2 regions of the Arthrobacter sp. TJ-266 genome follow, and region 2 is predicted to be linked to the other one. Evidence: predicted binding sites of a transcription regulator. Region 2 holds the regulator's gene; the other holds the start of a gene.

Region 1 (19,066 bases), on a different contig from region 2:
TGGAAGATCGCCGCCGCGGGGGCGTCGATCGTGCGGGTGGAGGAAATGCGTGACTCTGTCATACGGCGTTCTCCTTCTGGTTGTGGGCGACGGGTTTTACTTCGCGTCGTCCGGCGAAGGTTCGTCGAGCGTCCAGCCGGTGATGGACTCGATGTCCTTGCCGGCGTCGCGCGTGTACTGCCAGGCGCGCTGCCGCTGGTCCTGCAGGTCCTGCCGGAACCGCGCCTGCGTGGCTCCGAGGGTCGGCACGCGATCGATCACGTCCATGGCGAGCTGGAACCGGTCGATCTGGTTCAGCATCGCCATGTCGAACGGCGTGGTGGTGGTGCCTTCCTCCTTGTAGCCTCGCACATGCAGGTTGGCGTGGTTGGTGCGGCGGTAGGTCAACCGGTGGATGAGCCACGGATAGCCGTGGTACGCGAACACCACGGGCTTCGACGTCGTGAACAACGTGTCGAAGTCACGCGCGGACAGGCCGTGCGGGTGCTCCGAGCTGTCCTGCAGGCGCATGAGGTCCACCGCGTTCACCACGCGGATCTTCAGGCCCGGCACGGCGGCCCTCAGCAGTCCGGCCGCGGCCACCGCCTCCAGCGTGGGCACGTCGCCCGCACATCCGAGGACGACGTCGGGCTCCACTCCCGGCTCCTCCGACCCCGCGAAGTCGAAGATGCCTATACCGCGCTTCACGTGGAGGTACGCCTCTTCGGGTCCGAGCCACGTGGGCGTGGGCTGCTTGCCGGTGACGATCACGTTGACGGTGTCCCGGGTCTGCAGGCAGTGCTCGGTCACGGCGAGCATCGTATTGGCGTCCGGCGGCAGGTACACCCTGATGATGTCCGCCTTCTTGTTCACCACGTGGTCGATGAACCCCGGGTCCTGGTGCGAGAACCCGTTGTGGTCCTGCTGCCACACGTGGCTGGAGAGCATGTAGGTGAAGGAGGAGATGGGCCGGCGCCACGAGAGCGTGCGGTGCACCTTGAGCCACTTCGCGAACTGGTTGAACATCGAGTCGACGATGTGCACGAAGGCCTCGTAGCAGGTGAACACGCCGTGGCGGCCGGTCAGCAGGTAGCCCTCGAGCCAGCCCTGGCAGAGGTGCTCGCTGAGCACCTCCATCACGCGACCCGAGCGCGCGAGGTGCTCGTCGACGTCCTCGATGCGCGGCTGCCACACCTTGTCCGTCACCTCGTACACCGCGGAGAGCCGGTTCGACGCCGTCTCGTCCGGCCCGAACAGGCGGAAGTTGTGCGGGTTCAGCTCGATGAGATCGCGCAGGTAGCCGCCCACGGTCATCATCGGGCTCACCTTCTCGGAACCGGGCCGTGCCACCTCGACGGCGTGGTCCGCGTAGGCGGGGAGCGCGAGATCGCGCAGCAGCCACCCGCCGTTGGCGTAGGGCGTCGCGCTCATCCGGAGGTCGCCGTCAGGCGCGAGCGCTGCGATCTCGGGGCGCAGCGAACCCTCCTCGGTGAAGAGCGACGCCGGATCGTAGGAGCGCATCCATTCCTCGAGCTGGTGCAGGTGCTCGGGTCCCCCGCCGTGGATGTCGGTGAGGGGCACCTGGTGCGACCTCCACGTACCCTCGGTCTGCTTGCCGTCCACCGTGGCGGGGCCTGTCCAGCCCTTCGGCGAGCGCAGCACGATCATGGGCCAGCGCGCCGCCGCGGCGTCCGGTCCGGCGGCTGAGGTCCGCGCGGCCTCCTGGATCGCGTGGATGCCGTCCACGCAGTCGTCGAGCGCCGCGGCGAAGTCGCGGTGGGCCTCCTCCGTGGCGGACGGATCGAGCACGGTCACGAAACGCGGCTCGTACCCGTAGCCCTCCATGAGATGCCGCAGCTGCTCCTCGGGCATGCGCGCGAGCACGGTGGGGTTCGCGATCTTGTAGCCGTTGAGGTGCAGGATCGGCAGCACGGCGCCGTCCACCGCCGGGTCGAGGAAACTGTTGGAGTGCCAGCTGGTGGCCAGCGGCCCCGTCTCGGCCTCGCCGTCGCCCACCACCGCGGCGGCGATCAGCGTCGGGTTGTCGAACACGGCGCCGTACGCGTGCGCCAGGGTGTAGCCGAGCTCGCCGCCCTCGTGGATGGAGCCGGGGCTCTCCGGTGCCGCGTGCGAGGGGATGCCGCCGGGATAGCTGAACTGCTTGAAGAGCGCGTTGAGGCCCGCGCCGTCCGAGCCGATGTGGCTGTACACCTCGGAGTAGGTGCCCTCGAGCCACGCATTGGCCACGTTCGCAGGACCTCCGTGGCCGGGCCCCGTCACGAACAGCATCTCCTGACGGCGCTCGGAGATCACCCGGTTGAGGTGGGTGTAGATGAAGTTGAGGCCGGGCGTGGTGCCCCAGTGGCCGAGCAGCCGCGCCTTCACGTCCTCACCCGTGAGCGGGCGCGTCAGCAGCGCGTTGTCCCGCAGATAGATCTGGCCCACGGACAGGTAGTTGGCCGCGCGCCACCAGGCGTCGAGCCCCTGAACATCCAGCGTTGTCATGTATGCCTCCTCGGTGATTCTTCTGTTTCCGGTCACGGCTTCTGTCTCAGGTCACGCCAATTCGACGACGACGTCGGACGGTGTCTTGTCCGGTCGCCATCCCCGCCACACCGGATGACGCAGCCGCCCCGACCCGGTGTGCTCGCTGTACTGCACCTCTCCCACGAGCGCCGGCCGCACCCAGTGGGCGTCGGACGCATCGGCGCTCGGCACGTCCGCCAGCGGCGCGGTCTTCCGGGCGAGCTTCTTCAGGCGCGCACCCGCCTCGGCGAGGTCCCGCTCCGTGAGCCCGGACCCCACGCGGCCCACGTACCGGAGGTCCACGCCGTCGGGCACGGCCACCAGCAGGGACCCGATGGTGGCGGACCGGTTGCCGCGTCCCGGCCGCCACCCCACCACCACCACCTCCTGCGTGTGCACGTGCTTGATCTTCACCCAGGAGGAGGATCTGGCGCCGGGCTGGTAGTCACTTGCCAGACGCTTGGCCATGATGCCTTCGAGGCCGAGCTGCCTGCTCGCCTCCACGGCTTCCTCGAGCGTCGCGTCGAGGGCGGGCGGCACCTGCACGTGGCCGTCCTCTGCGGGGTCCACCGCCCTCTCGAGGAGCTCCCGGCGCTGCCGATACTGGAGGCCCGTGAGGTCGTTGCCGTCGAGGTCCAGCAGGTCGAAGAGCATCAGCCGCACCGGGGTCACCCGCCGGGCGGCGTCGATCTCGGAGCTGTGGGTGAGCTTCATCCGCGTCTGCAGGAGCCCGAAGTCGGGGCGCCCCCTCGCGTCCAGCGCCACGATCTCGCCGTCGAGGACGGCGCGGTCAGCACTCACGTGATCGGCCAGGTCTGAGAGCTCGGGGTAGGTGCCCGTGGTATCGATGCCGTTGCGGCTCGCGAGCGTGACCTCGCCGTCGCGCACCGTGGCGATGCAGCGCACGCCGTCCCACTTCATCTCGTACGCCCAGTCCTCCGGATCGGGCAGGGTGGCACCGGGCGCGAGCGTGGCCAGCATCGGGCGCACCGCATCGGCGACGCGCTTGCCGGTTGCCGCCCGGCGCCGATCGGGTGTGCGTCCGAATACCTCGGACGCCGGCGAGGCGCTCTCGGCCTGTGCCTCTGCCCCATCCATTCCGCTATCGGCATGAACGAGTGCGCCTCCCGTGTCGTCAGGTTCCCGTGAACCTGTGCCTTCCGCCTCCGCGGGCTGCTCCTTCATCAGGTGGATCAGCCAGTTGCTCTTGCCGGAGCGTCCGCCCCCGGTGTTGATCAGGGCGAACCGCCGGATCGCCGCGCCACCCTGCGCCAGGCCGCCGTCCGCCTTCCCGCGAAGGGTGCAGATGACCTCCTTGCCCTCACGCCACTTCTCCGCCTCGTAGGTGCCGGCGTCCCAGATCGTCACCTCGCCGCCGCCGTATTCCCCCTTGGGAATAGTTCCCTCGAAGCTGCCGTAGTCGAGGGGGTGGTCCTCGGTCTGCACGGCGAGGTTGTTCTTGTTCGGCGTGATGGGCGGGCCCTTGGGGATGGCCCAGGAGACGAGGACGCCGTCGCGCTCCAGCCGGAAGTCGTAGTGCAGGCGCCGCGCGTGGTGCTCCTGGATCACGAAGCTGTTGCCGCCGGTGGGACCCACGGCGTCCGGCACCGGCTCGGGGGTCCGGTCCGCATCACGCATGGCCCGGTAGGTGGAGAGGCGGTCCTGCGGAGCGGTACCGCCGTCGGGCCCGGGTAGGGGTGGGGTCGCCGGGGCGAGGATGTCCCCCAATGTGCCGATGCGCTCCACCACCGCGTGGTACTCGAGTTGCGCGAGGCCGTCCTCCGCAATCTCGTCCCAGGTCCGCGGTGCGGCGACCGTCGGTTCGAAGCGGCCGCGCAGGGAGTAGGGGCTCACCGTCGTCTTGTTCGCGTTGTTCTGGCTCCAGTCCACGAGGACCTTGCCGGACCGCAGGGCCTTCTTCATGTCGCTCACGGCGAGATCGGGGTGGTCGGCCTCCAGGGCGCGCGCCAGCTCGTGGGCGACGGCGGACACCTGCTCCGAGGTCTGCCGCCCGTCGAGCGCGCAGTAGAGGTGGATGCCCTTGGAGCCGCTGGTGACGGGGAACGGCTCCAGCCCCATGTCCTGCAGGATGGGCCGCGCCAGCAGGGCCACCTCCGCGCACTCGGCGAGCCCCGCACCCGGCCCCGGGTCGAGGTCCAGTACCAGCCGGTCCGCGTTGCCCTTGCCGCCGTCGGGCGCGAAGCGCCACTGCGGCGTGTGAATCTCGAGCGCCGCGATCTGCCCCAGCCAGGTGAGCGTCCCGAGGTCGTCCACCATCGGGTACACGTTGACGTGGTCCTTGTGCTGGATCCCGTTCCGCGGCACCCAGGCCGGGGCATTGTCATCGATGTTCTTCTGGAAGAACACCTGGCCCGGCTCCTCGGGCGTCCCCACGCCGTGCACCCAGCGCTTCCGGGTCACGGGCCGGTGCCCCGCGTGGAGGATCAGGTGCGGCGCCACCGCGGCGTAGTACGCGAGGACGTCGGCCTTCGTGGTGCCCGTGGCGGGGTAGAGCACCTTGTCGAGGTTCGTCAGGCGCAGCGTCCGGCCGTCCACGGTGACGGTCTGCTGCGTGGCCGTGCGAGGGGGCGCCATTCCTCCAGTCTTGACCGGATGCCCCGGGCGGTCCAGCACGGATCTGTCAGCGGCCGCCGGGTAGCTGGGACCGCCGAGCCGCCGCGAGCCGGGTCAGACCCCGAACTGCTCCCGGTACCGGGCCACGTAGGTGTCCCACAGGGATGGATCCTGCCCGAGGTTGCGCTTGTTCAGGAAGTCGTCGAGCCCGGCGATGGTGAGGTGCCATCCCGCGGCCATGGTCGCCGAGTGCCGCACGCTCCCGGGCGTGAGGAGCAGGACCAGCTGCGTGCCGTTGTCCGGGGTCCGTGCGAGCTCCCAGCGGAGGGCGTCCTTCTCCCACGTGTAGGCGAGCAGTGAGGGCCGCTCCGCCTCCAGCACGGTGCCGCGCAGGGGCTTCTGGTCGGCGTACGTGAAGAGGATCTCCTCGCCGGGACGCGGCTGGAACTCCATCTCGCACGGGAACCAGTACTTCAGCTTGTCGGCGTCCGTCAGGTGCTTCCACAGCACCGCCGGCGGGAAGGCGAACTGGAACTCCAGGCGGAGCACGGTCCCGCCGTCGTCGTTCGTGGTCCTGCTGACGATGGGTTCTACGGTCTCTGAAGTCACCGGGCAAGTCTAGAGGAGGCCTCTGGTCCGCCCACCGGGCGTGGTGTTCACTTGACCCATGAGAGCCATCTGGAAGGGTGCCGTCGCGTTCGGGCTGGTCAACGTGCCGGTCAAGGTCTACAGCGCCACGGAGGACCACGACATCTCGCTCCACCAGGTGCACGACCAGGACGGCGGCCGCATACGTTACCAGCGCCGCTGCGAGATCTGCGGCGAGATCGTGGACTTCAAGAACATCGACAAGGCGTACGACGACGGCGAGCACACCGTGGTGCTCACCGACGAGGACCTCAAGTCGCTGCCGGTGGAGAAGAGCCGCGAGATCGACGTCGTCGAGTTCGTGCCGAGCGACCAGATCGACCCCATCATGTACGACCGCGCGTACTACCTCGAGCCGGACAGCACCTCCACCAAGGCGTACGTACTGCTCCGGCGGACCCTCCAGGAGACCGACCGCACGGCGATCGTCCAGTTCTCGCTCCGCCAGAAGAGCCGCCTCGCCGCGCTGCGGGTACGCGGCGACGTCCTCATGCTGCAGACCCTGCTCTGGGACGACGAGGTGCGCGAGGCCTCCTTCCCCGCCCTCGAGGAGAAGGTACGGATCTCCGCGAAGGAGAAGCAGATGTCGGCGGCCCTCGTGGACTCCTTCTCCACCGACTTCGACCCCGAGAACTTCACCGACGAGTACCAGGCGCAGCTCCGCACCCTGATCGACGCGAAGATCGAGAAGGGCGACACCATCGACACGGAGGAGACCTTCGGCAAGGGCGAGGAGCACGACGACGGCGACAACGTCCTCGACCTCATGGAGGCCCTGCGCCGCAGCGTAGAGAAGAACCGTGAGAAGAAGGCCGGCGCCACGAAGGATGCCGGCTCCTCCAAGAAGAAGGGGGCCTGATGGGTTTCTTCACCGACAGCCTGGGCCGCCAGACCATCGTCCAGACACCGAACGCCCCCATCCTCGGGTGGGCCCTGCTCGGCGCCGCGTCCTTCATGGCGCTCGACGAGGCGAACAGGCAGCGCCTGCGCACCGCGAGTGCGGCATGTCTGGCGATCTGGGCGGCGCTCGAGGTCGTCTCGGGCCGGAGCGGCTTCCGGCGCAGCGCCGGCGCCCTCACGCTGTCCTGGCTGTTCCGCCGCACCTGAGCCGCACCCGGGCCGCTCCCTGCGCGGTCACCACCCCGCCCCGGCTCCGCGTCGTCGCTCGGTCCCGGCCTAGCGCCCCTCGAACACGTCCGGCACGCCGTCGTTGTCGGCGTCGACCTTCTCCTCCGCATCGAGCTCCCGGTAGCGCTTGTTGCGCGTCCGGAGCACGACGGCGGCCGCGAGCGCCGCGATGAGCGAACCGGCGAGGATGGCCACCTTCGCGTGGTCGTCGGCCGGTGTCCCCTGACCGAACGCGAGATCGCTGATGAGCAGCGAGACGGTGAAACCGACACCGGCGAGCATGGCGACCCCGAGGATGTCCACCCATGCGAGGTCGGGATCGAGTGCCGCCTTGGTCGTCTTCGTGACCGCCACGGTGGCGAGCAGGATGCCGATGGGCTTGCCGAGCACGAGCGCCACGACGATGCCGATGGCGATCGGATCGGTGAAGGCGTTGACGAGTCCCTCGGTGCCACCGATGGCCACCCCGGCCGAGAAGAACGCGAACACGGGGACGGCGAACCCGGCGGAGAGTGGCCGCAGCCGGTGCTCGAGGGTGTCGGCGAGGCCGTCGGGGGCGACGTCGTGCGCCTGGGTGGGGCCGTCGTCGTCCTCGACGCCGATCTCGTAGACCTCGGCGTCGACGCCCTTCGGCAGCACGGGGATGGTGAAGCCGAGCAGCACGCCGGCCACCGTGGCGTGCACACCGGATTCGTGGACCAGGGCCCACACGGCGAAGGCGAGCGGCAGCAGGATCACCCAGGACGACCAGGACTTCCGCTGGAAGAACGTGGGGAACTTCTGCGCGAGGAACGCGTAGAGCGCCAGCGGTGCCAGCGCGATGAGCAGCGGCGGGACCTGGATGTCCTCCGAGTAGAAGAACGCGATGATCATGATGGCCAGGAGGTCGTCCACCACGGCGAGGGTGAGCAGGAAGATACGCAGCGCGCTCGGCAGGGAGGAGCCCACCACGGCGAGGACGGCGACGGCGAACGCGATGTCCGTCGCGGTGGGGATGGCCCAGCCGCGGAGGGCATCCGGCCCGGCGCTGAGCGTGATGGCCACGTAGATGAGGGCGGGGACGATCACGCCACCGATCGCCGCTGCGACCGGCACCACCGCGCGGTCGAACTTCCTGAGGTCCCCGGCCACGAACTCGCGCTTGAGCTCGAGGCCGGCGAGGAAGAAGAAGAGGGCCAGCAGTCCGTCCGCCGCCCACGTGCCGACGCTCAGGTTCAGATGCCAGGGCTCGTAGCCGAAGGTGAAGTCGCGGACGGAGAAGTACGTGTCCGCGGCGGCACTGTTCGCGAGGATCAGGGCGAGGATGGTCGCGACGAGGAGCAGTGCGCCACCCACCGTCTCCTTGCGGAGGATGGTGGTGATGCGCAGGTGCTCGCGGTAGCTGCTGCGGGAGAAGACCGTCGAGCCGGTCCTGTGGTCATCCGGGTGATCTGTCATGTGCGTCCTTCGGTCGGGCATGCTCGAGTGAGCGCCGACCAGACTTCCCGGCTCACCAGAACCTCCAGCGTACCCGCAGAAGGCCCTCGGGCTCGGCCGGGTCACACCACCGAGCTGAAGTGCTCCGCCTTGCCGGTCGGACCGGCCACGATGATCTCGTCGTCGTCGTACAGCGTGGTCTGGGCAGTCGTGTAGTCCCACTCGCCGCCCTTGCGCTTGACGGCCACTACCGTGACGCCGTACTTCGCCCGCAGGCCCGTGGTCCCGAGCTCGCGGTCCCAGTACTCCCTCGGCGGCCTCGTCTTCACCATCGCGAAGTTGTCCGCGAGCTCCACGTAATCGAGCATGGTGCCGCGTACCAGGTGCGCCACGCGCTTGCCCATGTCGTGTTCGGGCCGGATCACGCGCTCCACCCCGAGCTGCGCGAGGATCTGTGCGTGCGGTTCGCTGATGGCCTTCGCCCAGATGGTGGGCCGCTCGAAGCGCAAGAGGATCGACGTCGTGAGGATGCTCGCCTCGAGATCGGAACCGATGCCGACCACCACGCGGTCGAACTCCGGCAGGGAGAGCTGGCGCAGCGCTTCCTCCTTCGTGGTGTCCGCGCGGACCACGTGCGTCAGGCGCCCGTTGTAGGACTGGACGATGTCCTCGTCGGCGTCGATCCCGAGGACCTCCGTACCCGCCTCCTCGAGCTCGAGGGCGAGCGCCCCGCCGAAGCGCCCGAGGCCGATCACCGCCACGGAGTCGGCGGCGGCGATCGCCTCGATGGGCCGGGAGGAGAACATGCGTTGCCTAGCCAATGAGCGGCCTTTCCTTCGGGAATTCGTAGTAGAGGGGTTTGGAGCGGAGCGCCAGTGCGGAGGCCAGCGTCACGGGGCCGAGGCGTCCGGCGAACATCACGAGGATCAGCACCACCTGACCCACGGGTGGGATGCCCGCGGTGATGCCCGTGGACAGCCCGACGGTGCCGAAGGCGGAGATCACCTCGAACAGGATGCGGTCGAGGCCGAAATCGGTGATGAGCATCAGGAACATGGTGGCTCCGATGACGAGGCCCACGGCGAGCAGCACGATCGAGATGGCCTGGCGGTGCACCGAGCGCGGGAGGCGCTTCCCGAAGACGTTCACGGCGGTGCCTCCGCTGATCTCGGTGTAGAGGATGAAGAACAGCACACCGAAGGTGGTGATCTTCAGCCCGCCGGCGGTGCCTGCCGGGCCGCCGCCGATGAACATGAGGACGTCCATGACCAGGAGCGTGACAGGGTCCAGAGCGGCGAAATCCACGCTGTTGAAGCCGGCGGTGCGGGTCATCGTGGACTGGAAGAAGCCCGCGAGGATCCGCTCGCCGGGCCGCAACGCTCCGAGCGTGCCCGGGTTGCTCCACTCCAGGGCGGTGATTGCCGCGGACCCCAGCAGCAGCAGCACCACCGTGCCGCTCAGCACGAGCTTGGTGGTCATGTGCCACTTGGCGGGGTAGCGGAAGTGGCGGCGCAGTTCGAAGAGCACGGGGAAGCCGAGCCCGCCGATGATCACCGCCGCGCAGATGGGCAGGCAGATCCAGGGATCCCCTGCGTACCCGATCAGGTTGTCGCTGAAGAGCGCGAAGCCCGCGTTGTTGAAGGCGGAGACGGCGTGGAAGACGCCGAGCCACACGGCCTCCCAGAACCCGTGGCCGTACCCGAGCCCGAACCGGGCCGCGAGCAGCACGGCGGTCACCGACTCGACGATCAGGGTGATGCGCAGGACCCCGAGCAGCACCGTCCGCACGTCGCCGATGCCCGCGCTCTTCGTCTCCGCTGCGGCCGAGAGCCGCGAGCGCAAGCCCATGCGCCGCGCCAGGAGCACCCCGAGGAGGGATGCGAAGGCCATGATGCCGAAGCCGCCCACCTGGATGAGCGCGAGGATGATCACGTGACCGAGCCCGGTCCAGTACACGGGGGTGTCGACGACGATCAGCCCGGTCACGCACACGGCGGACGTCGCGGTGAAGAGCGCCTCGAGGAGGGTGGCGCTGCCGGCACCCACCTTCGCGGTCGGGATCATCAGGAGCGCGGTCCCGCCGGCGATGGCCGCGGCGAACCCGAGGACGATCACCTGCGCCGGGTGCCGGGGGCTCAGGTGGCGGGCCCAGGCGGCGGAGCGCGTGAGGAACCCGCGGACGACGGCGGAGGCCTGCGCTTCCCGAGGGGTGTCTGTGCTCGGCCTCACGGGAACGCTCGAACCTCCGGCGGTGGGATGACGCTGTGGCGGCATCACGGGAGGGGCCCCGGGCCAGAGGCCATTCAACCCGAGCGGCGCGGCCCTGGAGGGTGTCTTTACGGCTTCTTGATGCTGTGGGCCGTCGGCTTCGTCCCCGCGGACGCGCAGGACGGGGCGTCAGGCCCGGAGGGCTCCGGCCACGTCGGTGAGCCGTGCGACCTCGTGGTCGGGCCGCGTCATGGCCGGCGGGTAGGGCGCTCCGCCACGGTTGAGCCAGACAGTACGGAGACCGGCACGGGAGGCGCCGTCGACGTCCCACGGATGCACCGCGACGAGCACGGCGTCGTCCGCGTCCCGCCCCCGTTCCTCCAGCGCGTACGCGTACGCCTCGGGTGCGGGCTTCCAGAGAGGGGCGTCCTCGACGGACAGGACGGCGGACACCAGGTCGCGGACGCCCGCCCGCTCAAGAAGGCCCGACGCCGTCGCGGCCGCGCCGTTCGTCAGTGCCACCACCTCGTGGCCGGCCTGCGCGAGGTCGCGGATGCCGTCGGCGACGTCGTCGTGCGGCGGGAGCGCCTGCAGCGCGTCGAGGACGTGCGCGACGGCGTCGTCGAGCCCGCGGTTGAGGGGCTGGTCCGCGAGGACGGACCGGAGTGCGCCCTCGGCCACCGTGCGGAAGGCCGTGTTGTCACCGAGGACGGTCAGGGCGAAGCCGTCGCGGAGCACCGCGGAGAACCAGTGCGCCGCCAGGTGGGGCGGCGCCCCGATCTCCTCGACGTGCTGCGCCATGCGGCCCATGTCCGAGAGCGTCTCGTTGACGTCGAGGAGGATCAGGGGAGGTGCCACTACTGGCGGTACCCCTCCACCTGGCTGATGGGCCGGGCGCCGGCGTCCGCGGGGTTCTCTCCGGCGTCGGCCTTGGCTCGGCGCTGGCGGAGCAGGTCCCAGCACTGGTCGAGATCCTCCTCCAGCTTCTTGAGCCGTACGGCGTGATCCTGGTGGGCCTCGCCGTCGCCCGCGTCCTGGGGCTGGTCGCGGAGGTCGTGTTCCTCCTGCACCAGTGCCTGGATGCGCTGCAGGATGTCGTGCTCGTCCATGGTGCCGTCCTTCGTCGTCGTCAGCTGGCTTACTGCTCAGGCTACTGATGCCCTTCCAGGCTGGCTAGGAGCGGCGTCGGCCCGCCCGAATTTGGCGGGCCGGTGAGATGCCCTAAGCTGTTCAGGAACAACCCGCCTGTGTAGCTCAGTCTGGTAGAGCATCCGCTTCACACGCGGAAGGCCCGGGGATCGAGGCCCCGCGCAGGCACGAACACCTGCTGGGAACAGCATCAGGAAGGCCCGTACCGCACGTCGGTACGGGCCTTCCTGCGTCTGATGTGTTCGTCGACGGTGAACAGGAAATCTCTTAGCAGTCGGCCATAGGGAGTGCTAATATCTTCGTAGTTGAGCGGAGGTCGCTCAACCTCGAAGAACCGACTACCGCACACCGTGCGGAACCTATGAAGGAGTTGTTTCCCGTGGCCATGAAATTCGATCCGTTCCGTGAGCTTGACCGCGTCGCCGGCGCTCTCCTCGATCCCCGTCCCGGGCTGCGTCTCATGCCGATGGACCTCTACCGCGAGAAGGACCACTACGTCCTGTCGGCCGACCTCCCGGGTATCGATCCCGGATCCGTGGACATCGACGTCGACGGCCAGCTCCTGACCATCCGCGCCGAGCGCACCCTGCGCGGGGCGGAGGGCGTGAAGTGGCTGACCCGCGAGCGCGAGAGCGGCTCGTTCCTGCGCCAGCTCAACCTCGGGCAGGGCGTGGACACCGAAGGCATCTCGGCCCGCTACGAAAACGGTGTCCTCAGCGTCACCATCCCCGTCAGCGAGCGAGCCAGGCCCCGCAAGATCGAGGTCGTGAGCGGGGAGTCCTCCACTCCCATCGAGACCGCGACCGTCGAGTCCCCCGCTGGGACCCAGCAGCACTCCGTCGAGGCGTAGTCCCCACCCCGTCAGTACCCCCGGACGCCCGTCCGGGGGTACTGCTGCGTCCGGCCCCGGAAAAGGCTTGCGACGTCGGGGGCCGGACGCCAAGGATGAAGGCATGGACTTCACACCCACCTCAGCCATCGTCACCGGTTCCGATTCCGGCATCGGCCGCGCCACCGCCGTCGCCCTCGCAGCAGCGGGCTGCAACGTGGGGGTGACCTGGCACTCCGACCAGGAGGGCGCGGAGGAGACCGCGCGCCTCGTCCGCGAGAAGGGCGTGCGGGCCGCCGTCGCGCGGCTCGACACCACGGACGCACCCGCCTGCGGTGACGTGGTGGATCAGCTGGCCCGGGAGCTCGGCGGGCTGGACGTCTTCGTCAACAACGCCGGCGTCAACGGCGGCACGCTGTTCATGGAGACGGATTGGGACACGTGGCGCGGAACCCTCGGCGCCAACCTCGACGGCGCCTTCGTGTGCATCCAGCGGGCAGCCCGCCACATGATCGACGGCGGCCGGGGCGGCCGGATCATCGCGGTGACGAGCGTGCACCAGGAGCAGCCGCGCGTGGGGTCCGCCGCGTACGACGCCTCGAAGCACGGCCTGGGAGGCCTCATCCGCACCATCGCCCTCGAGCTCGCGGACCGTGGCATCACCGCTAACGCCGTCCTGCCGGGCGAGATCAACACGCCCATGAACGATTCCGCCGACCAGGACCCGCACACCATGGAACGCCCGGGCATCCCGCTCGGCCGGCCCGGTGCGCCTGAGGAGATCGCGGACGTCGTCGCCTTCCTCGCCTCCGGAGCATCGAGCTACGTCAACGGCGCCTCGTTCGTCGTGGACGGCGGGATGCTCCTGATGGGGCCGCAGGCCGGCTCGCACCTCACGAGCAACGACTGGCGGACGCTCTGACCCCTCCGGTGTGACATCGGGCACAACTTTCAGCAGCCGTTCACGTGGCGTTCAGTCCGTCCCGATACCGTGGCGCTTCCAGCTGCTTCGAAAGGCCCGCCATGGATGCTCCACACACCACTTCCACCGATACAGACCAGCAGGACTGGTCCGGCTTCCGCCGGGGCGAGCGCATCACGCTCCAGCATCCCGCCGGCACGCACCTCCGCGGGGTGCTGGATATGCGCAGCGACGACGCCTCCGTGCTGTGGATCCACCTCAACGACGGCGGTGGGCGGCGCCTGGTGCACCGCGCCGACGGATACCGGGTGCACCGGGGCTGAGCCGGGGCCCCTGCACGAGCCCCGACATGACGAAGGGCGGATCCCTCGAGGGGACCCGCCCTTCGTCATGAAAAACGCATCAGCTGATGCGGGGCCCACCCGAATCCGGGTCGTTCGTCGATGCGTCGGGCAGCGAGCCGTTCGCCGGCGATCCGCCGGAGCCGCCGGTCGGCGGGGCCTCCACGTTGCCGCGCCAGGCACCCGTCTCACCGCCGCTCTTCTCGATGAAGTCCTTGAACCGCTTGAGGTCACCCTTCACCTGGGCGGTGTCGGCATTCACGACGGCCCCGATCTTCTCCGTGAAGGTCTCCGGGTGCCAGTCGATCTGCACCATGAGCCGCGTGAGGTTGTCGTCGAGACGGTGGAACGTGACGACTCCCGCATGGGATTCGCCGTCCGTGCTCTTCCATGCGACGCGCTCGTCGGGGTGCTGCTCGGTGATTTCGGCGTCGAACTCGCGCTTGACGCCTCCGATGCTGGTCACCCAGTGCGTGTGGGTGTCCGACGTCTGGGTGATGGAGTCCACTCCGCCCATGAACTGCGGGAAACTCTCGAACTGCGTCCACTGGTTGTAGGCCGTGGTGACCGGTACTGCTACGTCGATCGATTCCTGAACTGAAGCCAAAAGATTCTCCTTCGTAGAGACTCCGGAAGCGCCACGACGCCGTTCTTCAACAGCATTGTGACCGAAACCGTAAGTTCCCTTAGCGTAGGCCGAACCGGTTGGATTTGGCCAACGCACGGGTCTAGGGTGAAAGAAGGTCACCCGGTTCTGATCGGTACGTCATGTGCTCGGCCGGGCGGCGTATTTTTCTCTAGCACTGGAGGATTCATGAAGGCTTCACCCACCCTCACGGACAACATGCAGGCCGTCCTGGTCGATCTCATCGAACTCCACCTGCAGGGCAAGCAGGCCCACTGGAACGTGGTCGGCAAGAACTTCCGGGACATGCACCTGCAGCTGGACGAGATCATCGACGACGCCCGTGCCTTCGCCGACGAGATGGCCGAGCGCATGCGCGCCCTGCACGCCGTACCCGACGGCCGCAGCGTGGCCGTGGCCGAGGGCACGAAGATCCAGCCCTTCCCGTCCGGCCTCGTGTCCACCAAGGACACCGTGGGGCTCGTGGTCAACATGCTGAACGCGGCCGTGAAGACCATGCGCGACGTCCACGACCAGATCGACGAGGAGGACCCCACCACGGCGGACCTGCTCCACGGCTTCATCGGCAAGCTCGAGCAGTACGCCTGGATGGTCGACGCCGAGAACATGGAACCGACGGCGGAGGTCGTCACCCCCGTGGGAACCGAGCACGCGACCGTCTGACGACGGTGTGAGATCTCGCCCGATCACGGGCACACGGATCGCAGGACGAGGGAGGCACCCGAGGGTGCCTCCCTCGTCGCGTTCCGGTGCAGTCCCGGTGCAGTCCCGGTGCATCGCGTTCGAGCGCCGCCGCGTCCCGGCGTCGGGCCACGTACGGACCTCGGTCAGGTGATCGCGCTCCGGACCTCCGCCAGCAGGGATGCCATGTGCTGCTCGGCGGAGGCAGCGTCCCCCACGAGGACATTCGCGGCCACCTGCTCGTGGCTGTGCAGGGCGTGCTCCCTCGGATTCTGCGGCATGAGGCCCTGGTGAGTCCTCCCCGAGAGCACCTCAGCGATGACCTGCCGCAGCGCGACGAACATCTCGTTGCCGCTGGCCTCGAGGATCAGGGCGTGGAACTCGATGTCGATCTCAAGGAACGTCTCCAGCTCGCCGCTCTCGCCCAGGCGGCGCAGCTCGCGGCCCAGGTGGTCGAGGCGGTCCCTCTGGGCGGGTGTGGCGTTCTCGGCGGCGAGCGCCGCCGCGACGGGCTCGACGGCGCGCCGCAGCTGCGTGAGGGACCGGAACTGGTCATCACGGCCCGGCCCGTTCAGGCGCCAGCGGATCACGCGCGGCTCGTACACGTTCCACTGCGAGGGCGCCTGGACCACGAGCCCCACACGCCGCCGCGGGACGATCAGGTTCATGGCCTCGAGGACGCGCATGCAGTCCCTGACGACGGTGCGTGAGACACCGAACCGCTGCTGCAGTCCCTCGATCGTGAGGCGGGACCCGGCGGCGATGACGCCGTCCACGATGTCCTGACCCAGGGCATCGATGATCCGTGTGTGGAACACCGTCGCCGTCGCGGGTCCCTTCGCCTCAGCGGCCGATGACGACGTGCCTGCTGTCGGCGTCGTTCCCGCCGCCTGTTCCTTCTGTTCCTTCTGTTCCCCGTGGCCCGCAGGCAGGAGCGGGGGCATCGACTGCGCTGTCATGCTCCTCCTCCGGGAGAACGTCGGCCGCCATGTACGCACGGCAGAGGGTGATCACCCCACCCTAGGGCGATCATCCGGGCTTCGAAAGGTACTACTTTTCAGAAATCAAAGGTGATACCTTTGCCGAATCGTGATGCAGCGCACAGCACGCATCGAGTGCACCGACGAAGGAGTCAGCATGGGAACACCGCGCCACATCGTGGTGATGGGGATCTCGGGATCCGGCAAGACCACGATCGCCACCCGGCTCGCCGAGCGCCTGAGGTGGGTCTTCGCCGAGGCGGACGAGTTCCATCCGGCCGCCAACATCGAGAAGATGTCCGCCGGCACCCCCCTGACGGACGAGGACCGCTGGCCGTGGCTCGACGCCATGCAGGCGTGGATGACCGAGCAGGCGCAGGCCGGTCGGAGCACCGTGGTGACCTGCTCGGCCCTCAAGCGCTCCTACCGCGACGTCCTCACGCAGGCAGAGGGCACCACCAGCTTCGTCCACCTGATCGGGGACACGAACCTGATCCTCGACCGCATGAAGACCCGCACCGGCCACTTCATGCCGCAGTCCCTCCTGCCCTCGCAGATCAGCACGCTCGAGCCACTGGAACCCGACGAGCACGGCGTGAAGATCGAGAACATCGGAACCCCCGACGAGGTCACGGAGCGCGTCGTCTCCGAGCTCGACCTCCGCAGCACCTGACCACCCCCCGATCGTCCCGTCCCCACCGAAGGAACCTCCATGCCCATCGAAGGTTGGACCCAGAGCCTCACCGCCGGTCCGCTCCTCCTGATCGCCGCGGCGGCGATCCTCGCCCTGCTCTTCCTGATCATCAAGCTCCGCATCCACGCGTTCGTGTCGCTGATCCTCATCAGCCTCGCGACCGCCTTCGCCACGGGCATCCCCACCTCGCAGATCGTCACCGTCCTCGTGGGCAGCTTCGGCTCCACCCTGGGTGCGGTGGCGCTGCTCGTGGGGCTCGGCGCCATGCTCGGCCGCCTGGTGGAGACGAGCGGTGGAGCGAAGGTGCTCGCCGACTACCTGATCAGGGTCTTCGGTGAGAACAGGGCGCCCCTGGCGCTCGGCATCGCTTCCCTGATCTTCGGGTTCCCCATCTTCTTCGACGCCGGGCTCGTGGTCATGCTGCCCGTGGTGTTCTCGGTGGCACGGCGCCTCGGCGGCGGCGTACTCCGTTACGGCCTCCCGGCTGCGGGCGCCTTCTCCGTCATGCACATCTTCGTACCGCCGCATCCGGGACCCGTGGCCGCATCGGAGTTCTTCGGCGCGAACGTCGGCGTGGTCATCATGGTGGGCCTCGTGGCAGCCATCCCCACCTGGTACGTCACCTCCTACCTCTACGGGTTGTGGGCGGGCAAGAAGTACGTGCTACCCGTGCCCGAGCTGCTCGGTACCGCGGACGAGCACGCCGAGGCGAACCCGCCGAAGTTCGGGACGGTCGTCGGGATCCTGCTGCTGCCACTCCTGCTGATCTTCCTCAACACCGGGCTCAACACCGCCGCACGGTCAGGTGCGTTCGACGAGACCCTCACCGAACAGGGCTGGTTCCAGTTCCTCCGCACGCTCGGCGAGACGCCGGTGGCGCTGCTGATCTCGCTGCTCGTGGCCTCGTACGTCCTGGGGCGCCGTCGTGGCATCGACAAGACCGTCCTCGAGAGCACGCTCGAATCCGCCCTCGGCCCGGTCTGCTCCGTCATCCTCATCACGGGCGCCGGCGGCATGTTCGGTGGAGTGCTCCGGACCAGCGGCATCGGTGACGCCCTCGCGAACGTCCTGGGCGATCTCGGCATCCCGATCATCCTCGCCGGGTTCCTCATCGCCGCGATCCTCCGCATCGCACAGGGCTCCGCCACCGTGGCGCTGACCACCGCGGCCGGCCTGATCTCACCCGCCATCGCGGCGGGCGACTACAACGCCCTGCAGCTCGCAGCGCTCGTCGTCGCCGTCGCCGGTGGTTCGGTGGTGGCGAGTCACGTCAACGACTCCGGGTTCTGGCTCGTGGGCCGGTTCCTCAACATGGACGTCAAGACGACGCTGAAGACCTGGACCGTCATGGAGACGACCATCGGCCTGATGGGCTTCGTCATCGCCGCCGGGGTCTTCGCCCTCGCCTCCGTGGGCTAGCGACGCTTCCCCCGGGACCTTGCAGGCCCACCCTGCTTCGTCCCGGGGGTGTTCGGACGGCCCGCCCTCGGATTCGCGGACCCGCTCGCACCCTTGGCCGTCGCCTTCTTCGCCGCGGCCTTCTGCGCCGCGGACCGTTTCGGCGCCTCACGCTGGGAGGGCTGCCGGGAGCTCTGCGCCGTGCGCCCCCGGACGATTCCGATGAACTCCTCGACGTCGTCGGACTCGTCCTCCACACGCCACGCGATACCGATGGTGGTCGTCGCGACACCGGGAACCGGACGGTGCACGGCGTCCTTCCGCGCGTACAGGCGGGCCAGCGACATGGGCAGGACGACGACGCCGGCACCCGACGCCGCCACCTCGACGGCCAGCCGCGCACCCCCGCATGCGACGACGTCGAGCAGCGTCTCGCCGTCGAGCTCCTCGGCCGGGACGTCGTCGTACAGCGAGAGCTCGTTCTCCCGCGACATGACCACCACGGGTTGCTCCTCGTAGAGCGGGATCAGATGGAAGCCGGCCCGGTCCACGGGAAGCCGGACGAAGGCGACGTCGTCGGATCCGGCCCTCAGGGCGGCGAGGGGATCGTCGTCGTGCTGGTGGAGTTCCAGCGGCACGTCAGGATGGCGCTCACGCCAGCGCGCCACCCACTTCCCGGGGGTCACGCCCGGCACGAAGCCGACGGACAGGGATCGGGACTGGTCGGCGTGCACCTCATCACAGTAGCCTCCGGGCCCTGCGGCGGGTGGATGGGCCGGGTCCGCCCGTTAAGCTGGGAGGATGACTCCCTCGAAGACGCCGCAAACGCTGAAGCCCGCCACCGCGGCCAAGAAACTGGGGATCTACCTGCCCGCTGCTCCGCAGGAGTTCCAGGAGACGGAGTTGACGCGCGCCGAGTTCAACGAACTCCAGCAGACCCCGCCCGA
Region 2 (9,477 bases):
CAGTCGAAGGTCGGCGACACCGTCACGAACCTCGCGAAGCCCGCCGCGGAATCGCTCGGCGGCTACCAGGACCCGAAGCCCATGGTGTTCTCCGGGCTCTACCCCCTCGACGGCACGGACTACCCCGTGCTGCGCGACGCACTGGACAAGTTCACCCTAAATGACGCCGCCCTGGTCTACGAACCGGAGACGTCGGCAGCACTCGGGTTCGGGTTCAGGGTCGGTTTCCTCGGCCTGCTGCACCTCGAGATCACGCGCGAGCGCCTCGAGCGCGAGTACAACCTCGACCTGATCTCCACGGCGCCCAACGTCGAGTACGAGGTCACCCTCGAGGACAAGCGTGCCCTCAAGGTCACCAATCCGAGCGAGTACCCGGTGGGCAAGATCGCCGAGGTGCGCGAACCCATGGTGTCCGCGACCATCCTGGCGCCGTCGGAGTTCATCGGCGCCATCATGGAGCTGTGCCAGCAGCGTCGCGGCGTGCTGGGCGGCATGGACTACCTGTCCGAGGACCGTGTCGAGATCCGCTACCGGCTGCCCCTCGCGGAGATCGTGTTCGACTTCTTCGACCTGCTGAAGTCGAAGACGCGCGGGTACGGATCGCTGGACTGGAAGGCCGACGGCGATCAGGTGGCGGATCTCGTGAAGGTGGACATCCTCCTGCAGGGCGACCAGGTCGACGCCTTCAGCGCGATCACGCACCGTGACAAGGCCTACGCGTACGGCGTCATGATGACCGGCAAGCTGCGCGAACTGATCCCGCGCCAGCAGTTCGAGGTCCCCATCCAGGCCGCGATCGGTGCGCGCATCATCGCGCGTGAGAGCATCCGCGCCATCCGCAAGGACGTCCTCGCCAAGTGCTACGGCGGTGACATCACCCGCAAGCGCAAGCTCCTCGAGAAGCAGAAGGAGGGCAAGAAGCGCATGAAGATGGTGGGCCGCGTCGAGGTGCCGCAGGAAGCCTTCATCGCTGCGCTCTCCTCCGACGAGTCGAAGGACAAAGTCAAGAAGTGAGGGCCCGGTGACCACCTGTGCCTAGTGCGCTGCCACTCGGTCTTCCCGCGCCCGACGACGGCACCCTCCCGGCGTCGGCTGCGCTGGGAGCCGCAGGCCGCGATCTCGGCCTGTACGTGCACATCCCGTTCTGCGCCGTCCGGTGCGGGTACTGCGACTTCAACACCTACACGGCCACGGAACTCGGTGGTGGAGCGTCGCAGGACGCCTACGCTGGATCGGTGCTGACGGAACTGCGTCTCGGAGCGCGTGTGCTCGACGACGCGGAACTCCCGCCGAGGCCCCTCTCCACGGTGTTCTTCGGTGGAGGGACGCCCACCCTCCTGCCCGCCGGGGACCTCGCATCGATCCTGCGGGAGGCCCGGGAGCTGTGGGGTCTCGCTCCAGGCGCGGAGGTCACCACCGAGGCGAACCCTGACTCCGTGAGTCCGGAATCCCTCCGGACCCTGCGGGAGGCCGGTTTCACGCGCGTCTCGTTCGGCATGCAGTCCGCCGTGCCGCACGTCCTGGCCGTGCTGGATCGCACACACTCGCCGGAGCGCGTTCCCCAGGCGGTGGCGTGGGCGCGGGAAGCGGGCCTCGCCGTGAGTCTCGACCTGATCTACGGCACCCCCGGCGAGTCGCTCGACGACTGGCGCACCTCCGTGGACACCGCTCTGTCCTACGGTCCCGATCACATCTCCGCCTATGCCCTCATCATCGAGGAGGGCACACGTCTCGCGGGTAGGATCCGCCGCGGTCAGGTACCCCCGATCGACGACGACGACCACGCGGACAAGTACGCCCTCGCCGACGAGTTGCTCACGGCCGGCGGCCTCTCCTGGTACGAGGTCAGCAACTGGGCGAGAACGCCGGACGACGCCTGCCGTCACAATCTGGCCTACTGGCGGGGGAGCGATTGGTGGGGTGCCGGTCCGGGTGCCCACTCGCACGTCGGCGGCACCCGCTGGTGGAACGTCAAGCACCCCCGCGCGTACGCCGAGGCACTCGATGCCTGGAGGTCACCGGCTGCGGGGCGCGAGATCCTCGCAGATTCGGACCGCTACGTCGAGGACGTCATGCTGCGGGTTCGGCTGCGCGAGGGGCTCGCGACCGACGGTCTGACGTCCTCGGGCCGCCGCGCCGTCGCCGGTCTGATCGCCGACGGGCTGGTGGAACCGGCGGCTGCCTTCGCCGGGCGGATCGTCCTGACCTTCCGCGGCCGGCTGCTCGCCGACGCCGTGGTCCGTCGCCTGCTGCCGGACTGAGCCGACTGAATCGACAGCGCCGAGCGCTGTCACCCCGACCTGGCCGGCAGGGCGGTGACTACCGGATCAAGCGCAGGTTCAGGGCGTAGCGGTAGGGGCGTCCCCGGTTGACCTGGATGCCCGCGCCGACGGAGAACATGGTGATCGTCACCCAGATGAGTGCGTTGACGACGGCGAAGATCCCGCCGATCTCCGGCAGGAGGGAGAGCAGCCACGCCGTGAGCGCGAGGAGCGTGGGGGGCAGCGTGAAGTTCAGCGCCTCCTTCGACTCCTGCGCGGTGAAGGGGCCACGATCCTTGAAGATGAGGAAGATGATCAGCGAGGGGATGAACCCGAGGATCCCGCCGAAGTGCGCCAGCGTGGCGAATTGTCTGTCCTCCGATGCCGTCAGGGGAAGCGCGTTCGCCGGGGTTCCCTCGAAAGCCGGCCGGGTGCGGCCCCGCTCGTGATGCTGATGATCAGCGGTGTCTGACAACGTGCGTCCTTTGCTGGCGTGCGTCCTGCGTCTACCTCCAGAATACGTGCCGCGCCACCGTTGCGGGCTCAGGCGTTGCCGGGAGGCGCGGTCAGGAAGTCGATGACTTCCTCCACCCGGCCGAGCAGTGACGGCTCGAGGTCCGCATAGCTGCTGACACCCGCGAGGATCCTCTTCCAGCCGTTCGCCACCGCGGCCTGGTCGCGGTGCGGCCAGCCGAGGCCCGCGAGGATGCCCGTCTTCCAGTCCTGACCACGCGGGATCACGGGCCACGCGGTGAGTCCGAGGGCGCCCGGCTTCACGGCCTGCCAGACGTCCACATAGGGGTGGCCCACGATCAGCACGTGGTGGCGTGCACCGGGGACCGCCATCGCCTGGTCCGCGATGCGCGCCTCCTTGGTGCCCGGCAGGAGGTGATCCACGAGGACACCGAGCCGACGCCGGGGTCCAGGCGCGAACTCGCGGATCGCGCCGGCGAGGTCGTCCACGCCGTGGAGGGGTTCGACGACGATGCCCTCGAGCCGGAGATCGTCGCCCCAGACCTTCTCGACCAGCTCGGCGTCGTGCTGGCCCTCCACCCAGATCCGGCTGGCACGGGCGGTGCGCGCCCGCGCTCCCTCGACCCGCAGGGAGCCCGACGCCGTCCGCGTGGGGGTCGCCGCGGCACGGGCGGCGGGAGCGACGACGCGCACGGGTTCGCCGTCGAGGAGGAAGCCGTGTCCGAGGCGGAACGTGCGGGTGCGTCCGCGACGGTCCTCGAGCACCATGACGTGCAGGCCACCGGACTTCTCGCTGCGGATCACCGCGCCCACGAAGCCGGACTGCACGTCCTCGAGCACCATGTCCCGCTCCACGGGCACGTCCCGCAGGGCGGTGCGCGCGGGTGCCGAGAGGTCCTGGGCGCCCCAGCCGTACTCCATCGTCGTCGTCCCTTCGGCCTGCGGTGTCGGTCGGGAAGGCTGCCCGGCCTACCCGGCTGCCTATGCTAACAACGCCCGGGAACGTACTAGACTTGGCACTTGGGCGTGTCGAGTGCTAATCACCGACCGCCCTCCCCGAGAAGCCCGTCGATGCTGTTCGAAACCGGAGGTGACACAGGTATGAGTGAACCGCGACGCCTGGAGGTACTCCGGGCCATCGTCGAGGACTACGTGCACTCGCGTGAGCCCGTGGGATCCAAGGCCCTCGTGGACCGCCATCACCTCGGCGTCTCCTCCGCGACCATCCGCAACGACATGGCCGTCCTCGAGGACGAGGGCCTGATCGCCGCGCCGCACACCAGCTCGGGCCGGATCCCGACGGACAAGGGCTACCGCCTGTTCGTGGACCGCATCTCCGAGGTGAAGCCGCTCTCGGCACCGGAGAAGAAGGCCATCCAGACCCTGCTCGAGGGCGCCGAGGATCTCGATGACGTGATGGACAGGACCGTGCGGCTGCTCGCGCAGCTCACCAACCAGGTGGCGGTCGTGCAGTTCCCCCGCGTGGGCGGCGCATCCGTCCGCCACATCGAGTGCGTCCTCCTCGCTCCGCGGCAGGTGCTCGTGGTGCTGATCGCGAGCAACGGGACCGTCCAGCAGCGGATCGTCCGGACGCCCGTCGAACTGCAGGAGGCGGATCTCGCGGAGCTCAAGCAGCGCGTCCTGTCGGCGGTGTCGGGCGTCAAACTGACGTCGCTGCCGGCCGAGCTGCGCACCGTCGCCAACGAACTCCCCGCGACCCTCCGGCCGCACGGGGGTACGATCGTTGCGGCGCTCGAGCAGCTCGCGAGCCTGGGACGCGACGACCGCATCCTCCTCGCCGGCACGGCGAACCTCGCCCGGTCCACGGGCGACTTCCCGCTCAGCATCGGTCCGGTCCTGGAGGCACTCGAGGAGCAGGTGGTCATGCTGCGGCTGCTCTCGGAGATGGAGTACGACGCCCGGGGCATCTCGGTGAGGATCGGGAGCGAGAACCCTTACGGCGGTCTCTCCGAGGCATCGGTGGTCGCCACGGGGTACGGGCCAGACGCCGGGGCGAAACTGGGGATCCTCGGACCCACCCGGATGGACTACCCGACGACGATGGCCGCGGTGCGCGCCGTCGCCCGCTACCTCTCGAGGATCCTCGAGGAGGAGCGATGAGCGCGGCCGCCGACACGAGCGCGGCGATGGGCAGGGAAGTGACCGGCGCAGGCCGGGGTTACGAAGAGAAGTTCACGACAGGAAGCGGTGTGCAGGAGTGAGTAATCACTATGAGGTCCTCGGTGTGGCGCAGGGAGCGACGGGAGAGGAGATCAAGAAGGCCTACCGCAAGCTCGCCCGGAAGCTCCACCCGGACGTCAACGACGGCCCCGACGCGGCCGAGGAGTTCAAGCTCGTGACGCGCGCCTACGAGGTGCTCTCGGACCCGCAGAAGCGTCGGGTGTACGACACCACGGGCAACGAGAACGGCACCGACACCGGGTACGGCGCCGGGTACTCCGGCTCGGGCTTCGCCTTCCAGGACATCTTCGAGACGTTCTTCGGCGGCAGCGGTCAGCAGGGTGGGGCGCCGTCGCGCACTCGTCGCGGGCAGGACGCACTCATCAACGTGCGGATCGACCTCAAGGACGCGGTCTTCGGGACGAACAAGAAGATCGAGGTGGACACCGCGGAGGTGTGCCACGTCTGCGAGGGCAGCTGCTGCCAGCCGGGTACGTCACCGCGCACCTGCGACATCTGTGGTGGTTCGGGCCAGGTGCAGCGCGCAGTGCGCTCCATCCTCGGCCAGGTCATGACCAGTGCGCCGTGCGGCACCTGCCAGGGCTACGGCACGGTCATCCCGAGCCCCTGCCACGAGTGCAACGGGGAGGGGCGGGTCCGCGCCCGACGCACCCTCACCATCAAGGTCCCGGCGGGTGTGGGAACCGGGACGAGGATCCAGCTGTCCGGCCAGGGCGAGGCGGGGATCGCCGGTGGTCCCCAGGGCGATCTCTACGTCGAGATCCGGGTCAACACGGATTCCACCTTCCTGCGCGACGGCGACGACCTCCACGTCACGCTGAGCGTGCCCATGACGGCTGCGGCCCTCGGCACCAGCGTGCACCTCGACACCTTCGACGGCGACCAGGAGCTGAGCATCAAGCCGGGCACGCAGTCCGGCGAGATCCTCACGCTCCGCGGTCTCGGCGTCACCCACCTGAGAAATCAGGGCAGGGGAGACCTGCGGGTCCACCTGAACGTCGAGACACCGCGCAATGTCGATCCCCAGCAGGAGGAGCTCCTGCGCCGGCTCGCGGAGCTGCGCAACGAGCAGTACACCGACGGCCAGCTCGCGAGCAGCGGCTCCGGTGTCTTCGCCCGCCTCCGGGAGCGGCTCGGGAACCGCTGACCGTGACGCGGCCCCTCTTCTTCGGCCCCGAGGACTCCGTGCGGGCCGCTCGGCCCGGCGACCCGTTCGTCCTCGGCGGCGACGAGGGCCGGCATGCCTCGACCGTCCGCCGACTGACGGCGGGGGAGCGGATCGACGTCACCGACGGCCTCGGACACCGGATCACGGGTGTGATCACGGCTGTCGGGACGGGCACCGTGGAACTGCGGGTGGAGCACGCCGGGCAGGAGGCGCCCCCGCATCACCGGCTGGTCCTCGTCCAGGCCCTCGTCAAGGGCGGGCGTGACGAGCAGGCGGTCGAGGCCGCGACGGAACTGGGGGTCGACGGCGTCGTCCCCTGGCACGCCGAGCGCAGCATCGTCCGCTGGCGGGGCGACAAGGTGGAGCGGGGGCGCCAGAAGTGGGTGTCGCTGGTCGGCGCAGCGTCGAAGCAGTCCCGGAGGTCCTTCATGCCCGAGGTGCTGCCGGTGATGGACACGGGGCGTCTTGCGTCCTGGGCGGGCTCGGTCGATCGCGTCGTCGTCCTGCACGAGGACGCCGAGGAGTCCCTGGCCCAGTACGTCGGCCGCCTCGAGAGCGCCGGCGACCTCGGCCCACCGTCGACGACCGCACTGCTGGTCGGTCCGGAGGGTGGCATCAGCGACGCCGAGATCCGCACACTCCAGGCCGTCGGCGCGCACACCGCCCGGCTCGGCCCGCACGTGCTCAGGTCCTCGTCCGCCGGTCCTGCCGCGCTCGTCCTGCTGAACCACCTGCTGTCCCGCTGGTGACGCGTCAGCGGACGACGACGGTCTTCGTGTCCTCCGCAGTGCCGTCGCCGTCGCCGTCCTGCGCCGACTCCGACTCCGGAACTGACACCGTGATCGTGTACCGGCCCGGCGGAAGCGTCTCGACGAACGAATAGGAGCCGGTGGCCTGCCCGCGCTCGATCTCCGCGGTCCCGTCACGGAACAGCGAGCTCCCGTCGGACCCCCCGTCGATGGCGCCCTCGTCCAGTCGGTCGATGCGCCAGCGGACCGCGTCATCGTCCGTCGGTGCGGTGCCCTGGACGGTGACCTGCCCTTCGGACTCGACGTCCTGCTGCGGGTCGATGATCCAGACGGGCGCGAGCAGGGCGGTGTCGCGGGTCCACTCGCCGTCGAGGTCCACGGCGTCGAAGGCCCGGTAGCCGATCGCGCCGTCCACGAGGACGACGACTGAGCTGGACTCACCTCCTTCGATGAGGCCGGCGTTCGCGGCGGCCGCGGTGGCGGTGTAGACGAGTTGTTGGACAGCCATGCGTGCGCGGTCCTCGGGCAGCGTCTCCCCGAAGGCGTCGGAGGAGATGTCGACCGTGATCACGTTCCGGGTACTGATGGACGAGCTGATGCTGGTCGCCTCGCGCCACGGTGTGCGGTAGTCCGGGTCGAGTGGCTCATCAGCGGTCATGAGGCGGATCGAATCGGAGATCGGATCTGCCGAGGTCGGGTCCGGGTTCTGGTGGAACTCGCGGAAGAGCCGCTCGCCGCCGTCCACGTCGCCCACCCAGTAGACCGGCAGGAGCGCCGGTACCGTCGCGGCGGACGCCGCCGCTCCGCCGCTTCCAGCGGCGCTCTCGGAACCCGTGCCGCCGGGCGCGGTCATCTGTGCTCCCGGCGTCGACGGCGGCATCGAGAGGCTCGTGGTGGACGCCGGGCGCTGCATCGGCCCGAGGTTGGGCAGGAGGAACACGCTGCTCGCCACGAGGACGCCCCCCGACACCAGCAGGACGCCGCGGAGACCGAGGCGGCTCCGCTTGAGGGGGTCCTGCTCGCTCATGCGGTACCCCCTTTCTCATCGGAGCCCGTGAGGGCGCGGTTCCCACTGTCATCGGTCGTTCAGGATGCTGACCTGTTCGGACGGGATCCGACGTGCTCGACATTCGCCTGCTCCGGGCGCCGGGAGGCACCCGTGACCGTCCGGGATCTTCCGGAGGCACGAGCGTGGGCGATGCGAACGCGGCGGTGCGTCGAGCGTCGGCCGGTGCATCCGGTTCAGCTTGACACAGGGCGCACACGTGTTCGCCACGGATCCGTCCTCCTTCGGTGGACTGAAACACGATCGATACGAAGCAGTCGAACGGCCATACCGCAGGATGATCGCCCACGCCGCGCGCGGGAGGGATGCCGTAGCATTAACCGGGCAGGAGTCAACTACTCGCACGAGGGGCGATCGAAGGCCTGACGGCCGATCTATGAGCGAATCCACAACAGGTATCAACGCGGCTGGGCTGGACACCAGGACGTTCGTGTTCGACTCGACGCAGCAGATGGTCCAGGCCCTCGGCTCCAACGACGAGGCGCTCCGGCTGATCGAGGACTCCTTCCCGGGAGTGGGCTTGCAGGCCAGGGGCAACGAACTCACCATCACCGGCCCCTCGGCGGACGTTCTCAGGACCGAACGGCTGATCGGTGAGATCCAGACCATGGCCAGCAACAATGCCACGGTGTCGCCGCAGGTCCTCGAGCAGCTGGTCATGATGCTGCGGACCCAGAGCTCCACCCGTCCCTCCGAGGTGCTCTCCGTCAACATCCTGACCTCCCGGGGCAAGACCATCCGCCCCAAGACGCTGAACCAGAGCACGTACGTCGACGCGATCGACCGCAACACGATCGTGTTCGGCATCGGCCCCGCCGGAACGGGTAAGACCTACCTCGCCATGGCGAAGGCGGTTCAGGCGCTGCAGCAGAAGGAAGTCAACCGGATCATCCTGACGCGCCCCGCGGTCGAGGCGGGGGAGCGTCTCGGATTCCTGCCAGGCACCCTCAACGACAAGATCGATCCGTATCTGCGACCGCTCTACGACGCCCTCCACGACATGATGGACCCCGATTCGATCCCTCGCCTGATGGCCGCGGGCACCATCGAGGTCGCTCCGCTCGCCTACATGCGCGGGCGGACGCTCAACGACGCGTTCATCATCCTCGACGAGGCCCAGAACACCACTCCGGAGCAGATGAAGATGTTCCTCACGCGCCTGGGGTTCGGGTCGAAGATGGTCGTGACAGGAGACGTGACGCAGGTGGACCTCCCCAACGGGACGAGTTCCGGTCTGCGGGTGGTCAGCGAGATCCTCCAGGACGTCGACGACGTCTACTTCAGCGGTCTGGACGCCTCCGACGTCGTGCGGCACCGCCTGGTCGGTGACATCGTGAGCGCCTACAGCGCATGGGACGAGGAGCAGCGGACCGCCCCTCGCTCCGGCCGCCCCTCGGTATCACGATGAGCGTCGAGGTCAACAACGAGTCGGGGCACGAGGTCGACGAGGAGTCGTTCGTCCGCCTGGCCTCCTATCTCTTCGAGTCGCTGTTCGTGCACCCCGAGGCCGAACTGTCCATCATCCTCGTGGATACCGCCGCGATGGAGAAGCTGCAC

The links. The regulator HrcA, encoded in region 2, represses chaperone genes, less so after heat shock. The targets are predictions, from matches to a motif close to TTNGCACTCGNNNNNNNCGAGTGCNAA.
Region 1: the regulator HrcA is predicted to act here: its motif matches at 11,896-11,922, upstream of AC4D12_RS10425 (Hsp20/alpha crystallin family protein).

Annotation. Positions count from the first base shown of each region.
Region 1 covers NZ_JBZCNC010000003.1:367,426-386,491, forward strand. The annotation lists gene AC4D12_RS10365 (SRPBCC family protein) at 1-62, opposite strand, end outside; gene AC4D12_RS10370 (phosphoketolase family protein) at 97-2,484, opposite strand; gene AC4D12_RS10375 (ATP-dependent DNA ligase) at 2,536-5,100, opposite strand; gene AC4D12_RS10380 (SRPBCC domain-containing protein) at 5,194-5,688, opposite strand; gene ku (non-homologous end joining protein Ku) at 5,747-6,586, shown strand; gene AC4D12_RS10390 (hypothetical protein) at 6,586-6,834, shown strand; gene nhaA (Na+/H+ antiporter NhaA) at 6,904-8,292, opposite strand; gene AC4D12_RS10400 (potassium channel family protein) at 8,394-9,077, opposite strand; gene AC4D12_RS10405 (TrkH family potassium uptake protein) at 9,085-10,500, opposite strand; gene AC4D12_RS10410 (haloacid dehalogenase type II) at 10,669-11,337, opposite strand; gene AC4D12_RS10415 (DUF2630 family protein) at 11,337-11,588, opposite strand; tRNA gene AC4D12_RS10420 (tRNA-Val) at 11,723-11,796, shown strand; gene AC4D12_RS10425 (Hsp20/alpha crystallin family protein) at 12,014-12,478, shown strand; gene AC4D12_RS10430 (SDR family oxidoreductase) at 12,582-13,379, shown strand; gene AC4D12_RS10435 (hypothetical protein) at 13,481-13,702, shown strand; gene AC4D12_RS10440 (SRPBCC family protein) at 13,782-14,327, opposite strand; gene AC4D12_RS10445 (Dps family protein) at 14,535-15,029, shown strand; gene AC4D12_RS10450 (FadR/GntR family transcriptional regulator) at 15,194-16,006, opposite strand; gene AC4D12_RS10455 (gluconokinase) at 16,185-16,700, shown strand; gene AC4D12_RS10460 (GntP family permease) at 16,740-18,140, shown strand; gene AC4D12_RS10465 (LysR family substrate-binding domain-containing protein) at 18,137-18,853, opposite strand; gene AC4D12_RS10470 (DUF5997 family protein) at 18,921-19,066, shown strand, end outside.
Region 2 covers NZ_JBZCNC010000002.1:405,195-414,671, forward strand. The annotation lists gene lepA (translation elongation factor 4) at 1-1,014, shown strand, start outside; gene hemW (radical SAM family heme chaperone HemW) at 1,032-2,261, shown strand; gene AC4D12_RS06680 (DUF4870 domain-containing protein) at 2,320-2,736, opposite strand; gene AC4D12_RS06685 (DUF3097 family protein) at 2,805-3,656, opposite strand; gene hrcA (heat-inducible transcriptional repressor HrcA) at 3,837-4,856, shown strand; gene dnaJ (molecular chaperone DnaJ) at 4,954-6,084, shown strand; gene AC4D12_RS06700 (16S rRNA (uracil(1498)-N(3))-methyltransferase) at 6,087-6,854, shown strand; gene AC4D12_RS06705 (GerMN domain-containing protein) at 6,859-7,881, opposite strand; gene AC4D12_RS06710 (PhoH family protein) at 8,297-9,328, shown strand; gene ybeY (rRNA maturation RNase YbeY) at 9,325-9,477, shown strand, end outside.